Regions from separate parts of the Lactiplantibacillus argentoratensis genome, predicted to be linked through region 3. Evidence: predicted binding sites of a transcription regulator. Region 3 holds the regulator's gene; each other region holds the start of a gene.

The links. The regulator Rex, encoded in region 3, represses fermentation and respiration genes when NADH is low (regulators of the CRP and FNR family bind a similar motif). The targets are predictions, from matches to a motif close to TTGTGAANTANTTCACAA.
Region 1: a site for Rex is predicted at 3,831-3,848, ahead of V7R88_RS03455 (nitronate monooxygenase). Genes of this name have one in related genera too.
Region 2: a site for Rex is predicted at 2,052-2,069, ahead of V7R88_RS12245 (NAD(P)-dependent alcohol dehydrogenase). Genes of this name have one in related genera too.

The regions. Positions count from the first base shown of each region.
Region 1 is NZ_CP147647.1:747,253-752,569, reverse strand. Features, by position in the region: gene guaA (glutamine-hydrolyzing GMP synthase) at 112-1,668, opposite strand; gene coaA (type I pantothenate kinase) at 1,762-2,691, opposite strand; gene V7R88_RS03455 (nitronate monooxygenase) at 2,860-3,789, opposite strand; gene helD (RNA polymerase recycling motor HelD) at 4,084-5,317, opposite strand, start outside.
Region 2 is NZ_CP147647.1:2,550,636-2,555,952, reverse strand. Features, by position in the region: gene V7R88_RS12250 (copper-translocating P-type ATPase) at 1-1,754, shown strand, start outside; gene V7R88_RS12245 (NAD(P)-dependent alcohol dehydrogenase) at 2,117-3,238, shown strand; gene V7R88_RS12240 (iron-containing alcohol dehydrogenase) at 4,179-5,317, opposite strand, start outside.
Region 3 is NZ_CP147647.1:571,370-576,686, reverse strand. Features, by position in the region: gene groL (chaperonin GroEL) at 1-1,574, opposite strand, end outside; gene groES (co-chaperone GroES) at 1,630-1,914, opposite strand; gene V7R88_RS02685 (type II CAAX endopeptidase family protein) at 2,107-2,751, shown strand; gene V7R88_RS02680 (redox-sensing transcriptional repressor Rex) at 2,882-3,559, opposite strand; gene V7R88_RS02675 (ABC-F family ATP-binding cassette domain-containing protein) at 3,728-5,317, shown strand, end outside.

The DNA of each region.
Region 1 (5,317 bases), 180 kb from region 3:
TTCGGTACCACTTTTTTAGTGATTTTCTTTAAATTTATCAGCTTTGTTCAACTTTGAAATCCTTACGAATCTCGTTCTAATGGGATAGAAGTCGTTTAATTTCAATAAATTCTATTCCCATTCAATTGTCGAAGGTGGCTTACTCGTAACATCGTACACGATGCGGTTAACGTGATCGACTTCATTGACGATCCGCACTGAGATCTTTTGTAAGACATCCCATGGAATACGTGCAAAGTCAGCGGTCATACCGTCGATTGATGTTACGGCCCGAATACCAACGGTGTAATCGTAGGTCCGGCCGTCACCCATGACACCGACTGACTTGATGCCTGGTAATACGGTGAAGTATTGCCAGATTTCACGGTCCAAGCCGGCTTTTTTGATTTCATCACGTAAGATAAAGTCACTATCGCGCACGATTTCTAACTTATCTTCCGTAATCTCACCAATAACCCGAATTCCGAGACCAGGGCCGGGGAATGGTTGACGCCAAACAAGGTCAGACGGCATCCCTAGCTTTTCACCGAGTTCCCGTGCTTCGTCCTTAAATAACGTCCGTAGCGGTTCAATCAACTTGAACTGCATGTCTTCTGGCAAACCACCAACATTATGATGTGACTTGATTGTTTGGGCCGTTGAAGTCCCACTTTCAATCACATCGGTGTAGAGGGTCCCCTGTGCGAGGAATTCCATCCCGTTTAACTTCGTGGCTTCTTCATCAAACACTTGGATAAATTCGTTACCAATAATCTTACGTTTCCGTTCAGGATCACTGACACCAGCCAACTTGCTTAAGAAGCGGTCCTTAGCATCAACTTTGATGATGTTCAAGCCGAACTTACCTTCTAGGCTCGCCATAACTTGATTAGCTTCGCCCTTCCGTAACAAACCATGGTCAACGAAAATACTGGTTAATTGCGTGCCAATGGCCTTGTGCAATAACACACCGACGACACTGGAATCAACCCCACCGGAAAGTCCCAGTAAGACCTTTTTGTCGCCAACTTCAGCGCGGATCTTTTCAATCTGCATATCAATGAAATCATCCATTGACCAGTTAGCTTCAGCTTGGCAAACGTCAAATGCAAAGTGCCGTAGAATATCATTACCGTAGTCCGTATTCCGAACTTCAGCATGGAATTGAATCCCATATAACTTCCGGTCAACATCTTGAATTGCCGCAATCGGGCAATTCTTAGAAGTGGCCACCACGTCAAAACCATCAGGTGCTTGAGTAACCAAGTCACCATGACTCATCCACACTGACTGTTCAGCTGGCGTGTCCTTAAATAGGGGCGCCGAGTCACTCGTCACGTCAATGTTTGCCTTGCCGTATTCACGGTTATCAGCTGATTCGACCTTCCCGCCCGCAAGCGTGTAGGTCATCAGTTGCATGCCGTAACAAATCCCCAAGATTGGTAAGCCCAACTTGAAAATCTCCGGGTCAACCCGAAAGGCGCCATCATCGTAAACACTGTTGGGGCCACCAGAAAAGATAATACCTTTCGGGTGACGAGCCTTGATTTCTTCAGCGGTGATCGTGTTCGGAAGTAGTTCCGAATAAACGCCGAAATCACGAATGCGCCGGGTAATCAATTGATTATACTGACTACCGAAATCCAATACCAAAATGGAATCGAAAGACGCGGTATCCGTTTTTGCCAAGTTGTTCACTCCTTTGGATTAATTAATGCTCAATAGGTCTATCATACTGATTTCTAAACGTTCGGTCAACCAGTATGAGAAATTTCTTAGGTGCTAATATTTGCGGAAATACACGGCATCAATCACATGATGCGCAACTTTGTGCAAAATTAAATCCGCACGATTACGGGTTGGCAAGATATAATCATTCAAGTTTTTCAAGTTAACCTCTTCCCAAACACGCTCGGCCATCGCCATCGCGTCCTTCGAATCACCGATCGCCCAAGGATAGAAATAATTCGTCGGATCCTGGAAAGCCGTTTTCATCAGGGCCTTGAAGCGTTCTAAGTACCAATCTTCAATTAAATCGGCATCCGCATCCACATACACTGAGAAGTCCGTAAAATCACTAATGTAGATCGCCTGATTGCTTGGCAATTGCAACACGTTGATTCCTTCAATAATCAAAATATCAGGATGCGTGATCACGTCAAAACGGTTTGGCACAATATCATAAGTCTGATGAGAGTACACCGGGGCCTTCGCTAACGGCTTTCCGCTCTTCACATCGTTCAAGAATTGGATCAGCCGCGTCATATCATAGCTTTCCGGAAACCCTTTGCGTTCCATCAATTGCATCTTCTTGAGCTCGGCATTCGGGTATAAGAAACCATCCGTCGTAATCAATTGCGTCCGCCGGTCTGGATATAAATATTTAAATAGAATCTCTAATAACCGTGCTGTGGTGGTCTTGCCAACTGCCACACTTCCAGACACTCCAATAATAAACGGTGATTGGCGGTTCTGGCGGTGTAAAAAAACGGACTCCGTTTCCCGCCATGACAAGTAGTGTTCATACTTGGCCTGCAACAAATGCGCAAACGGCATATAAATATCACGGACATCGTCGAGACTAATCCGGTCATTAAACGCCTCAATTTCGTGCAAATTGGCTGCGGTCAATGGTACTTGATGCTGATTGTTACGATAAAATTGCTTCCACTGTTCACGTGAGAAACGATAATAGTTCATCTGATCTTCCATGATTTCTGTCTGCCACCATTACTAAATTAATGGGTTGATTATAACATGAAACCCTTATCAAACGCTGATTAAAATTCAAATTAACCGGATTCCTAATTGGTAGCCAATAACCATTAATAGCTCGATACTAGTTAACGCTGACCTAGTACCGAGCTATGCTACTGTATCTTATTCGATTTTCAGTTGTGCCGCGACCTCACGAGCCTGACCAAACAACGTCGTAATAATTTCCTTGACTGGCCGAATTGTCGTCATCATCCCCGCCACTTCGCCGGCCATGGGCGTACCATGTTCCATATCGCCATCTTCAACGGCTTTCGCAAATGAACCGTCCGCTAACGCGTGTAGTTCCGCTACCGGCGCATTAGTTTGCTCCAATTGCAAGTATTGTGCCAACATCGGGTTAACTAGCGCCCGTACCGGATCGCGCTGGCTGCGGCCAGTCACGATTGTATCCGTGTCACTGGCAGCCAATACTCGTTGCTTATAACTAGCTGGAACCGGGCACTCCTCAGCTGTCAGAAAGATCGTACCGCACTGCACACCCTGGGCGCCCAGCGCAAACATCGCCGCAATCGAGCGGCCATCACCGACACCGCCAGCACCAATCACCGGAATATCAACAGCGTCCACGACTTGAGGTAATAATGCCATCGTTGACGTTTGACCGATATGTCCGCCTGATTCTTGACCTTCAGCAACCACCGCATCCGCACCGGCCGCCACCATCTTATGGGCATGGTGAACCGAAGCAATCACTGGAATCACTTTAATACCGGCCGCGTGTAGCGGCGGAATATATGAAGTCGGGTTACCCGCACCAGTCGTCACGACCTTGACCCCCTCATCAATGATGACTTGGGCCAGTTCTGGACAGTTCTTCATCTGTAACATTAAATTGACACCAAACGGCTTATCCGTCAGCTTGCGGGTCGCTTGGATCTCTGCTCGCAACTGTTCGGCAGATAACCCCGCTGAACCTAAAACACCGAGTCCCCCAGCTTCCGAAACTGCCCCGACTAATTCATGGGTCGCAATTCGCATCATGGCACCAGAAAAAATGGGATATTGAATACCTAACATTTCAGTGATTAACATCGTCGTTTCCTCCTCAGGTCACTAACAACCGTTCTAACTAGTTGTTAGTATTTTCACGATATTGTGTGCCTAGTCAGTATTAAGGTCATTGTCTCTCACCGACTACTGCACTTGATGAGTTAATTTTAACGCTTATTCCATCGTTATGATAGCGTTTTCTTAGTTATTCCGACACAAGTTCCCAACTGTTCCACTACTGATCATCCTGACGTACCTTAAGATTTTCTTCACAAGTAAAACTAAAAAAAGTACCACTCCAGGTGAATGGAGCGGTACTCACTGTCTTAAACTGACTTAAACTTTTGCTTCATTTAATGTATACAAGGCGTGGTTCACCCGCGCTAGTAACGGTGACAAGCTACCCACTGCGACTAACGTTAACTCGTGCATGGCTCGTGAACAGATTGTATATAATAGTTGCCGTTCATCTTCACGTTGGTAATTTTCCTGATTAGCGTTCCACACGATGACCGCGTCAAACTCCAACCCTTTTGCTAAGAAAGACGGGACGACAATGACACCGGGAGCCAAGCGTTGATTTTCAGTTTGAATCAACGTGACCTGCTCACCACGAGCTTTCAGGGCCTTCGTGAGCGCCTCGCATTCTGCTAAAGATTTCCCGATAATTGCCGTCGTATCACGTTCAGAATCGTTCATCGCTAGCTGATCAACGACTTGATCAACCCCCGCTTCAAAGTTAGGCGTCACAACGACATTTGGCAAGTCGCCCTGACGATCAAAAGCCGTGACGGCTTCACCATTGACTAAAATTTCCTTGGTGAAATCAGTAATCTGTTGTGTTGACCGGTACGATTTAGTCAATTGCACGACCCGCGTCTTTTCAGGGTCAAATAACGTGGCCAATTCATTGATCAGCGAATGGCTGTTTTCCTTGGTAAAAATCGCCTGGTTCAAGTCACCGAGCATTGTGAAGCGGGCCTGAGGGAAGCTAAACTTCAGGAACGCTAGCTGAAAGGCGTTGTAATCTTGAATCTCATCCAAGAAGACAAACCGGATGTCACGCTGCCCGTGCTTTCCGGTCATTAAGTCATGCAGGTACATGTAAGCTGAGACCGTTGTTAACGAGATATGACGTTCCTTAATCTCGGCTAGTTTCCGTTCAACCGTAGCATCCCAGTCAGCAGCTGAGATACCGTGATCAGCCAACTTGATGATCTTCGGTACTTCGCGTAAGAAATGCGCGTACTGCATGTTGATGCTCAAGAAACGGTTACGCACGATTTGCGTCCGGGCTTTTCCTAAGCGTTGCATCACAATTTTACGTGCTAAGAATTTAAACTCTTTATCGCCATTCTTAAATTCCCGCGGCTGATTGCCATATAATTGATTGATCTCTTCGCGTGATAAGTCTTGAACCGCTTCTTCGACCCACTTGGAACGCATCTCCGATTCAACCTTGCGATTCAAAATCTTGATTAATTCTTCCTTAGTTGCTGATAACCGGTTCGCTAAGTGGTAGTTCTCATTGAAAGAGTAATAAATCGATTTAATCTTTTCCCGGGAAATA
Region 2 (5,317 bases), 1.0 Mb from region 3:
CGTCTTTTACTAAGCACCATGCCAATATGGATACTTTGGTGGCGATTGGCACCGCGACGGCTTATTTTTACAGCTTATACGCAATGGCAACGGGGCAAGCAGTCTTCTTTGAAAGTGCCGCACTTGTGACCACTTTCGTTTTGCTCGGCCAAGTCTTTGAAGAACGAATGCGGCGCAACGCGTCCAGCGCGGTCGCAAAGCTAGTGGGCTTACAAGCCAAGGAAGCGGAAGTGTTACGCGATCAAGAATTTGTAAAAGTGCCGTTGGATCAAGTAGTGGTCGGCGACATTATTCGGGTCAAGCCAGGGGAAAAAATTCCCGTTGATGGTGTAATTACAACTGGCCGCTCAACGGTTGATGAGTCAATGGTGACGGGAGAAAGTATGCCTGTTCAAAAAACGGTGGCGGACGCTGTCATTGGTTCAACGATTAATAGTAATGGGACCTTTCAGTTCAAAGCTAGCAAGGTCGGTGACCGGACAATGCTGGCTCAAATCGTTGAGCTCGTTAAAAAAGCACAAAACAGTCACGCACCGATTCAAAAGCTGACCGATAAAGTTTCTGATATTTTTGTGCCGATTGTGCTAATTATTGCTATCGTTACCTTCTTGACCTGGTATGTTTTCTTGAATGCTAGTCTCGCGAATGCCTTGATTTTTGCGGTCGCTGTGGTCGTGATTGCCTGCCCGTGTGCGCTAGGTTTAGCTACGCCGACCGCACTAATGGTCGGTACCGGCCGTGGTGCCAAGATGGGGATCCTGATTAAAAATGGTGAGGTCTTGGAAGCTGTCAATGACGTTAAAACGGTGATCTTTGATAAGACGGGAACGATTACGGTTGGTCACCCACAAGTGACCGATGTTATCGGCGACGAAGTCCAAGTACTGCGCGTTGCCACTAGCTTAGAGGCGGCTTCGGAACATCCTTTAGCTGCGGCAATATTAAAACGCGGCACGGCCCGTGGTATTCAAGCACCAACCGCCACGAACTTCCAAGCCATCGAGGGTAAAGGTGTGACTGCTCAAGTTGAGGGCCAATTAGCGGTAGTCGGTAATCATAAATTATTAACTGATGAGCCGATTAGTGCTGAATTACAACGCCAAGCCACCGAGCTTCAGGACGCGGCGAAAACGGTCGTGTACGTGGGCTTAAATCACGAAATCATTGGATTGATTGCCATTCAAGACGTCGCCAAATCGACGTCTGAGGCAGCCATTGCGAGTTTGAAAGCACGTGGCTTGAAGACGGTCATGTTAACCGGCGATAACGAACGGGTCGCACAAGCTGTGGCGGATCAAGTCGGTATTGATGAAGTGATTGCTGATGTGCTGCCAGGTGATAAGGCTGAGCACGTTCACGCGTTCCAGAAGGCTGGCAAGGTGGCCTTTGTCGGCGATGGTATTAATGACGCCCCCGCGTTGACGACGGCGGATGTTGGGATTGCCATGGGTTCCGGAACTGATATTGCAATCGATGCTGGTGGCATCGTGCTCGTTAAGAACGATCTGCGTGATGTTGACCGGGCGTTGGCATTGAGTAAGAAGACGTTTAACCGTATCAAACTTAATCTGTTCTGGGCTTTCGTGTACAACGTGCTCGGGATCCCAGTCGCAGCGGGCCTCTTCTTTGCCATTGGGCTGACGCTTAGCCCCGAATTGGCCGGATTAGCAATGGCCTTTAGTTCATTGTCCGTAGTCACGAGTTCGGTATTGCTAAATAAAGCTAAAATCAGTTCGAACGCCCAACCTGCGTAGACGATGACAGGTAGCGTCGGATGAAATCGGGCCTGTTAAACAAGCAGAAATGTGTGTTAATGGTACAAAATATGCGGGTGTCTAACGCCAGTTCACGTTATTGAGCTGGCGGCGACACCCGCTTTTTGAGTCGACAACTTAAGGAAGAAGACTGGCTATAAGTTCCTCACAATCAGTAAAAAAAGAGTATTAGATTTACACTAATTAAGTATCATATCGTTAGTGTGAAATTAGAAGAATGCCCATTTAACGGAGATAAGTGTGGTGTTAGATGCTTTTGTAAGCGCTTGAATCAAATTGTGTATTGTGTAACAATGTTAATTGTAAGCGGTTTACATACTATTTGAAACGAGGGTTTGAACATGAAAATTAAAGCAGCAGTGGTTGATAAAGTAAACGATCCATTTGTCATTAAAGATGATATTGAATTAGCTGAAATGAAAGCAACTGATTTACAAATCAAAATGGTTGCGACTGGAATTTGTCATTCTGATGAAGCAATTCGGCGGGGTGATGCGTCGTTAGGTTATCCAGTAATTTTAGGACACGAAGGTTCTGGAATCGTCGAAAATGTCGGTTCAGAAGTAACTAATTTTGAAGTGGGCGACCATGTTATTCTATCATTTTACGCTGACGGAACATGTGATAACTGTCTGAAAGGCATGCCAACTAAATGTCGGAATTATGCCGACTATAACTTGAGTGGGACTCGTCCCGATGGTTCCGACCATTTCCAAGAAAACGGGCACCATATCAGTGATATGTTCGACCAATCTTCCTTCACGACTCATACGGTAGTTGACCAACGTAATGCGGTTAAAGTACCAAAAGAACTAGATTTACGTCGCTTGGGACCTTTAGGCTGTGGCTACGTCACCGGGAGTGGCACTGTTTTGAACAGTTTACAGCCGCGCCCAGGACAAACAATTGCAGTCTTTGGGACTGGTGCGGTTGGTTTAGCGGCAATGATGGCTGGTAAGATTTCCGGCTGTACCGAAGTGATTGCGGTCGACATTGTTGATTCACGGCTAGAACTCGCCAAAGAATTAGGTGCTACTCATGCCATTAACAGTAAGGAAGAAGATCCAGTTGAAGCAATCAAGAAGTTGACGCATGGTTACGGGGTCGACTTTGCCGTTGATACGACTGGGGTAGAACCAGTTATGGTTTCTGCAATCCACGCACTTGCTCAAGGTGGGACGGCTGCTTTGATTGCCGTTACGGCCAAAAATATCACCATTAGCTCATGGAACGATTTGTGTGTTGATGATAAGAAAGTCATTGGTGTTAACATGGGTGATGCCATCCCTGGCGTTGATATTCCACGGTTAATCGATTTCTATCAACATGGCATGTTCCCATTTGAAAAGACCGAAAAATTCTATAAATTTGAAGATATTAATCAAGCCAACGCTGATTCTGGTAGCGGTAAGACCATCAAACCAGTCTTGATCATTGATGAAGACTATCAACCTGGTAAATAGCTACCGGCTTGGTGCCACCAGTCATGCGGACTGGTTTCTAAAACGGCAATGTCAAAAGTTGATTTTGACATTGCCGTTTTTTACGTTATACACCAGCCACTTGCATGATTTGTGATTAAAACATGCTGGTTCTTAAGTTCAAGAGCAGCCAGCTTAGGCCCGCTGGAAACTGGTGCGAGTTAGCGTAAACTTGCTTAGGGTGCGCGTCCTACACCGACCTCCAGGCATTTCTGCCAATTGCCGGAACGTGGTGGGCACAGATTTAAGCCGAAGCCCACGTCTTAAATACTGGCCTTTCACTAACCAAGCAAAGAACGCTTGCTAAGTGAAATTTCACCACTGGGCATTGTCAGAAACGCCTTCCAGTCGGGACAGTGTTCGAATGGCAGACGGCGATGTACCCAACTTTTGATGAATTAGTCGTTGTTCTTCATAAAACGGTAATTTTATCAATCAACTGTCAGACTGAAAGTGATATTGAGATAGCTCACCAACTCTGAATTATAATAATAAGATTGAAACTCCTGACAAAGTGCTTTACGCATCCTAACCCTTTGTTTAAAGTTCCATTATCAAAATAATCAGCGACCAATTGTACCAAGTTAAGTGGCCGTTCATCAGCCATTCGAGCGGCTTCCCGACTGGAGGGGCTGGGTGACAATGCTCAGTAGCCAAATTATTCTTAGCTGGAAGTGGGTTGCTTCCGGCTTAGAATAAGACTCGTATTTGAGATGACGCGGGTTGTGCGTTAGCTCAAATCGACGTCGGCTTACGTTCCAGCAATTGTCACCCAGCCCCGGAGGTCGGAATAGGACGATCATTGCTGACGAACAGGAATCCACCTAACCAGCACGTTTTAATCACAAATCAGGACAAATTAATTTGCACAATGTGTGTTCTTATCTGTGCTTGTCGGTTTATTGTTGCTGTGAATGGGGGATTACTTGGCATCATATGCGGCTTGGAAAATCTTGATGATGTCTTCTTTAGTACCTTTGCGTGGGTTAGAGAAGGCGTTACCGTCTTTAAGCGCATTAGTTGCCATGTGTTCGAAGTCTTCGATTTTGGCGCCAATTTCCTTGATGGAATGCGGAATACCAACGTCTTCGCTGAGCTGTTTCATCGCTTTGATAGCTAATTCGGCAGCATCACGAGTCGATAAGCCATCAGTGTTTTCGCCCATAATTTTGGCGAGTTCGGCGAAGCGTTCGGGGCACGCGATTAGATTATATTCTTCAACGTAGGGTAAGAGCAGCGCGCAGCAGACACCGTGGGGTGCGTCATATTGGCCGCCGAGCTGGTGGGCCATGGCGTGCACGTAACCTAGATTGGCGTTGTTAAAGGCCATGCCGGCTAACATTTCAGCTTCGACCATGTGTGTCCGGGCTTCTAGGTTATGCCCATTGGCGACGGCTTCACGTAATGATGTTTCGATTAATTTGATGGCCTGGATGCACTGTGAATCGGTAATCGGATTGTGATCGACAGAAACAAAGGGTTCGATAGCCTGGACAAAGGCATCCATGCCAGTTGCGGCCGTGAGTCCCTTAGGAACATCTAGCATGAGAGTGGGATCGTTAAAGGACACGAGTGGCATGTTACGCCATGAAGCAACGACGAACTTATAATGCGTTTCTTCATTCGTAATGACACAGTGACGGGTCAATTCAGAACCAGTCCCAGCGGTAGTGTTGACCGCAATCAGTGGTGGTAGGGCGTTCTTGAGCGTTTCAATCCCCGCTAACTTAGTGATGTCGTCGCCGTTAGTCATGATGATGCCGGCACCTTTTCCGGTATCGTGGGCAGAACCGCCGCCAATGGTAATCAGGGAGTCCGCTTGATTGGCTTGATATAAGGCTTTAACAGCTTGAATGTTATGAATTTTAGGGTTGGGTTCTACTTGATTATAAATCACGTAGACAATCCCGGCAGCATCCAGTGACCGCCGCACCTGAGCAACGGCGCCGTCTGGCAGACTTTCAAGAAATTTGTCGGTGACGATGACTGGTTTGTGCATACCAAGAGTTTTGGCACGCTCGCCGATTTTACTAATGACACCAGGACCGAAAAAGTTAACGC
Region 3 (5,317 bases):
TTTTCTTCAGGTTTTTCAGCAACAACGGCTTCAGTCGTTAAGAGAAGGGCTGAAACAGAAGCGGCATTTTGTAAAGCAGAACGCGTTACCTTAGTTGGGTCCACGATACCAGCTTTGATCATGTCAACCCATTCATCAGTTGCGGCGTTGAAACCAACACCTGGCTTTTGTTCCTTCATCTTTTCAACGATAACAGAGCCTTCCAAACCAGCATTTTCAGCGATTTGGCGAACTGGTTCTTCCAAAGCACGTTTAACAATGTTGATCCCAGTTTGAACGTCACCAGTTTCCTTCAATGCAGCAACATCTTTGATAACGTTAATCAAAGCAGTACCACCACCAGCAACAAAGCCTTCTTCAACGGCGGCCCGAGTTGCGTTCAAAGCATCTTCAATCCGGTATTTACGTTCCTTCAATTCAGTTTCAGTAGCGGCACCGACACGAACAACGGCAACCCCACCAGCTAATTTAGCTAAACGTTCTTGTAACTTTTCTTTGTCAAAGTCAGAAGTTGTTTCACCGATTTGGTTACGGATAAATTCAACCCGTTCTGAGATAGCATCCTTGGAACCAGCGCCTTCAACAATGGTGGTGTTATCCTTAGTAACCGTAACTTTGTTGGCTTGACCTAATTGATCGATGGTCGTGTCCTTCAATTCAAGGCCAAGGTCGTCAGTGATAACCGTCCCGCCAGTTAAGATAGCGATATCTTGTAATTGTTCCTTACGCCGATCACCAAAACCGGGTGCCTTAACGGCGACAACGTTAAACGTCCCACGCATCTTGTTCAAGACTAAGGTTGGTAAAGCTTCACCAGAAATGTCATCAGCAATGATCAACAATGGCTTGCCTTGTTCAACGATGGATTGTAATAGTGGTAAGATATCTTGAATGTTTGAAATCTTCTTATCAGTAATTAAGATATATGGATTGTCAAGATCCGCTTCCATCTTATCATTATCAGTAACCATGTATTGTGATAAGTAGCCGCGGTCGAATTGCATCCCTTCAACAACGTCTAAGCTAGTATCAACACCACGTGATTCTTCAATCGTGATAACACCGTCATGACCAACTTTTTCCATGGCTTCGGCAATCAATTTACCAGTTTCTTCACTTGCTGAAGATACAGAAGCGATTTGCGCAATATCTTCTTGCGTCTTAACTTCGTGTGCCATAGCGTGTAATGAGTCAACCGCCGTCTTAGTAGCTTCTTCAATCCCCCGACGAATGCCAACAGGGTTAGCACCGGCCGTAACGTTCTTCATACCTTCATTAACGATTGATTGTGTTAAGACCGTTGCAGTAGTCGTCCCATCACCAGCGATGTCATTAGTCTTTGAAGCAACTTCAGAAACTAACTTAGCACCCATGTTTTCGAAATGATCGTCTAATTCGATCGCCTTAGCAATCGTTACACCATCATTAGTAATTGTTGGTGAACCATATGATTGTTCCAAAACAACGTTGCGACCCTTAGGACCTAACGTTGACTTAACTGTGTCAGCTAATTGATCGACACCTTTTAGCATCGCTGAACGTGCATCTTCAGAGAACTTTAATTCTTTAGCCATTATCTCTATTCACCTCATGAATTTAATTTATTTTAAGTTGCGCAATTTAAATGGATTAGTCTTCGATTGCAACGATATCTTTTTCGTGCAATACCAAATACTTAGCACCTTGATACTTGACTTCGGTACCGGCATACTTATCGAATAATACTTGATCGCCGACCTTCACGCTGGGGTCAACTTTTGTCCCGTTATCTAAAACACGACCGTCATTGACGGCAACAACCTTACCGCTTTGGGGCTTTTCCTTAGCGTTATTGGCAATGACAATACCGCCAATTGTTTGTTCTTCTTCTTCTTGTTGTTGCAAGATAACGCGATCTCCTAATGGTTTTAACACGTGAATCCCTCCATTTATTCTTTTTTAGCACTCCTCAACCTCAAGTGCTAATTACATTGTCAACTATATCATTTTAATTCAAGATTGCAAGTGATTTGTCAATTATTAGTCAAAGAATGTCAAATCGACTATAATGAATACTATTGAAGTATCAATAAATCTTAAATCAAACTTTTAAAAGGACGTGACTTGATGGTTAATCGCCGCCAATCAATCTTTATTCTTATCATCTACTTTATTATTTACGCACTACCGAGCGTCCTTGTGACTGCTTTCCATCAGCTAGGGGCCCAAGTATTCGTGATTCAAACGGTCGACTACTTAGTCGGTGCAATCCTACTCATCTGGTTGGCGAGTCGCATGCGGACAAAAAACGTTGTTGAAAAACAACCAAGTAACTGGTTCATGACGTTCATCTGGGGATTGATTGGACTTATCCTAGTCATCCTCGGTCAAGTCATTATTTTAAAAATCACGGCTTTGATGGGCCAATCAACAGCCTCAACCAACACGACCACCCTCTTAACCGTTGGGCAACAATATCCCGCGTTCTTCCTAGCCATCATTGTCGGTGCACCCATTATGGAAGAAATCGTCTTCCGCAAAGTTATCTTTGGTAATCTAAGTGCGGTCACCGGCCAAATCGGCGCGGCCTTGATTTCCAGTGTGCTATTTAGTTTTGCACATGCGGATGGTCACTTTATCCTCTACGCCTTTATCGGGTTATTATTCTGCTGGCTATATCGGCACACCGGTCGGATTCAAACGTCAATGACGGCGCACATCTTAATGAATGCCTCGGTCGTGTTACCTACGTTATTAGGGCTAGTACACTAACATAACTTCTAGGCCAAACGATTACGGTTGGCGTTCACCAGCTATTGACTCTTAGTACGCGAAAAGGCTTCCCTGAAAAATTCAGAGAAGCTTTTTCGTATCAGTTTAACCTCAAAGATGAAACTGATTATTAATCTTCAGTCTCATTTTCATCGTCATTACCATTGTCACCTAATTGCTGACCGTAATGTTCAATGAAGTAGATCAATGTTTGTAATTCGTTGGTCAAATCAACGTTCTGCACCCGTACTGTCTCCGGAACGGAGATTCGTAACGGCGTGAAGTTCATGATTCCTTTGACGTTTGCATCAACCAAGTCATCGGTAATTTTCTGAACAACCGTGGTTGGTACCGTTAAGATAGCAATCTCAATCTGTTGTTCGATCAATTGCTTTTTGAGCTCCGTCATTGGGTACACTGGAACCCCACTTTGGACCGTATTGGCAATCGCCTCGTTGACATCAAATGCTGCTGAGATGCGGACATTACTGTTTTTGTGAAAATTAAAGTTCAGTAGGGCGTGGCCCAAATTACCGACCCCAATTAAAGCAACATTCGTTAAGGTGTCTTGATTTAAAATCTTTTTAAAAAATGCGAGTAACGTTTCAACGTCGTATCCATACCCTCGTTTTCCGAGCGCCCCAAAATACGAGAAATCTCGCCGAATCGTTGCTGAATCTACTTTAACCGCCTCGGACAACTCGGTCGATGAGACCCGCTTCTTATCTGCATCTAGCAAGATATTTAAGTAGCGGTAATAAATCGGTAACCGTTTTGCCGTTGCCCGTGGAATTTTTGTTTCTGCCATTCGGACGTGTCCTCCTAATTAAAAGTTTGTGAATTTGCTGACACTATTCTAGCATAACGTGTGACTTTGTGAAATAATAATTACTTATTATTCCTAATAATTGGGTCAGACCGTTACAATATGCTACAATTATGTCACGAATTAAATGTGAAAGGAGCTTAATAAAGCGTGATTTTACTACAAGTACAGCAAGTTATGCGGCGTTTTGGCGCCGATGTCTTGTTCGATAACGTACAAATGGACATTCAAGAACACGCCCGGGTAGCCCTCGTCGGTCGAAACGGGGCCGGAAAATCAACCTTACTTAAAATGATTGCCGGTGAAACGGTACCGGACGAAGGCCAGATTTCAATGCGTAAGGGCTTAACGATCGGTTACTTGGCGCAAGACCAGGGGCTAGATAGCAACAATACGATTTGGGAAGAAATGAGTAGCGTCTTCGCTGAGTTACATGCCATCGAAAAACGGATGCATCAGCTCGAAAATCAATTGAGTGACCCCGCAATTATGAATGATGAGCAGGCTTATCAACAGACGTTGAAAACCTATGATCAAATTCAGACGGAATTTCAACAGAAAAACGGCTACGGTTACCAAGCCGAGATTCGAGGCGTGCTGCACGGTTTTCAATTCGACGCCGACGTGTACGATAAGTCGGTCACGGCACTATCTGGTGGGCAAAAGACCCAGTTGGCCTTGGCCAAGTTGTTACTTGAAAAACGGGACTTACTCATCCTTGACGAACCGACGAACCATTTGGACGTCGAAACCCTTACTTGGTTGGAAAGTTATCTCCAATCTTATTCCGGCGCGCTGCTAATCGTCAGCCATGACCGCTATTTCTTAGACCGGGTCGTTAACGAAGTCTATGACTTATCACACCACGAAATGGTGCACTACACTGGCAACTACGACCAGTTTGTGCAAGAAAAAGCGGCCCGAATTCAAGCACAGTGGAAACATTACGAAAAACAACAGGCAGAAATCAGCAAACTTGAAGACTTTGTTAATCGTAACATTGTGCGTGCTTCTACGACAAAACGCGCCCAGGCTCGGCGGAAGCAGTTAGCCAAGATGGACCGCCTTGACCGCCCTGATAGTGACGAGAAAACTGCCCACTTTGGCTTTCATGCGGCTAAACAAAGCGGCAACATTGTGTTGACCGTCAAAGATGCAGCCGTGGGCTATGATGGTCAGATTCTTTCGGAACCCGACAACTTGAATATTAAGAAACATGAAGCTATTGCTATCGTTGGACCGAACGGTATTGGCAAATCGACTTTCCTAAAGAGTATTTTGGGACAGATTCCATTCATTAAAGGCCAGGCCGTTTTTGGCACCAACGTCGTTACGGGCTACTATGATCAAGAGCAACGTAATTTAAACGACAAAAAAACCGTCCTCAGTGAACTTTGGGATGAACATCCCACCACTCCTGAAAAAGACATTCGGACCATTTTGGGCAGCTTTCTCTTCACTGGTGAAGACGTTGATAAACCCGTTCATGCCCTATCTGGTGGCGAACGGGCCCGATTACTGTTGACCAAACTTGCCATGCAAAATGACAACTTCTTAATCTTAGATGAACCAACTAACCACTTGGATATCGATAGCCGTGAAGTTTTGGAAGTCGCCCTCAACGACTTTGACGGCACCCTTTTATTCGTGTCACATGACCGCTACTTCATCAACCAAGTCGCCACGAGTGTCGTAGAGGTTTCTCCGGAAGGCACGGAACTCTTCTTAGGTGATTACGAC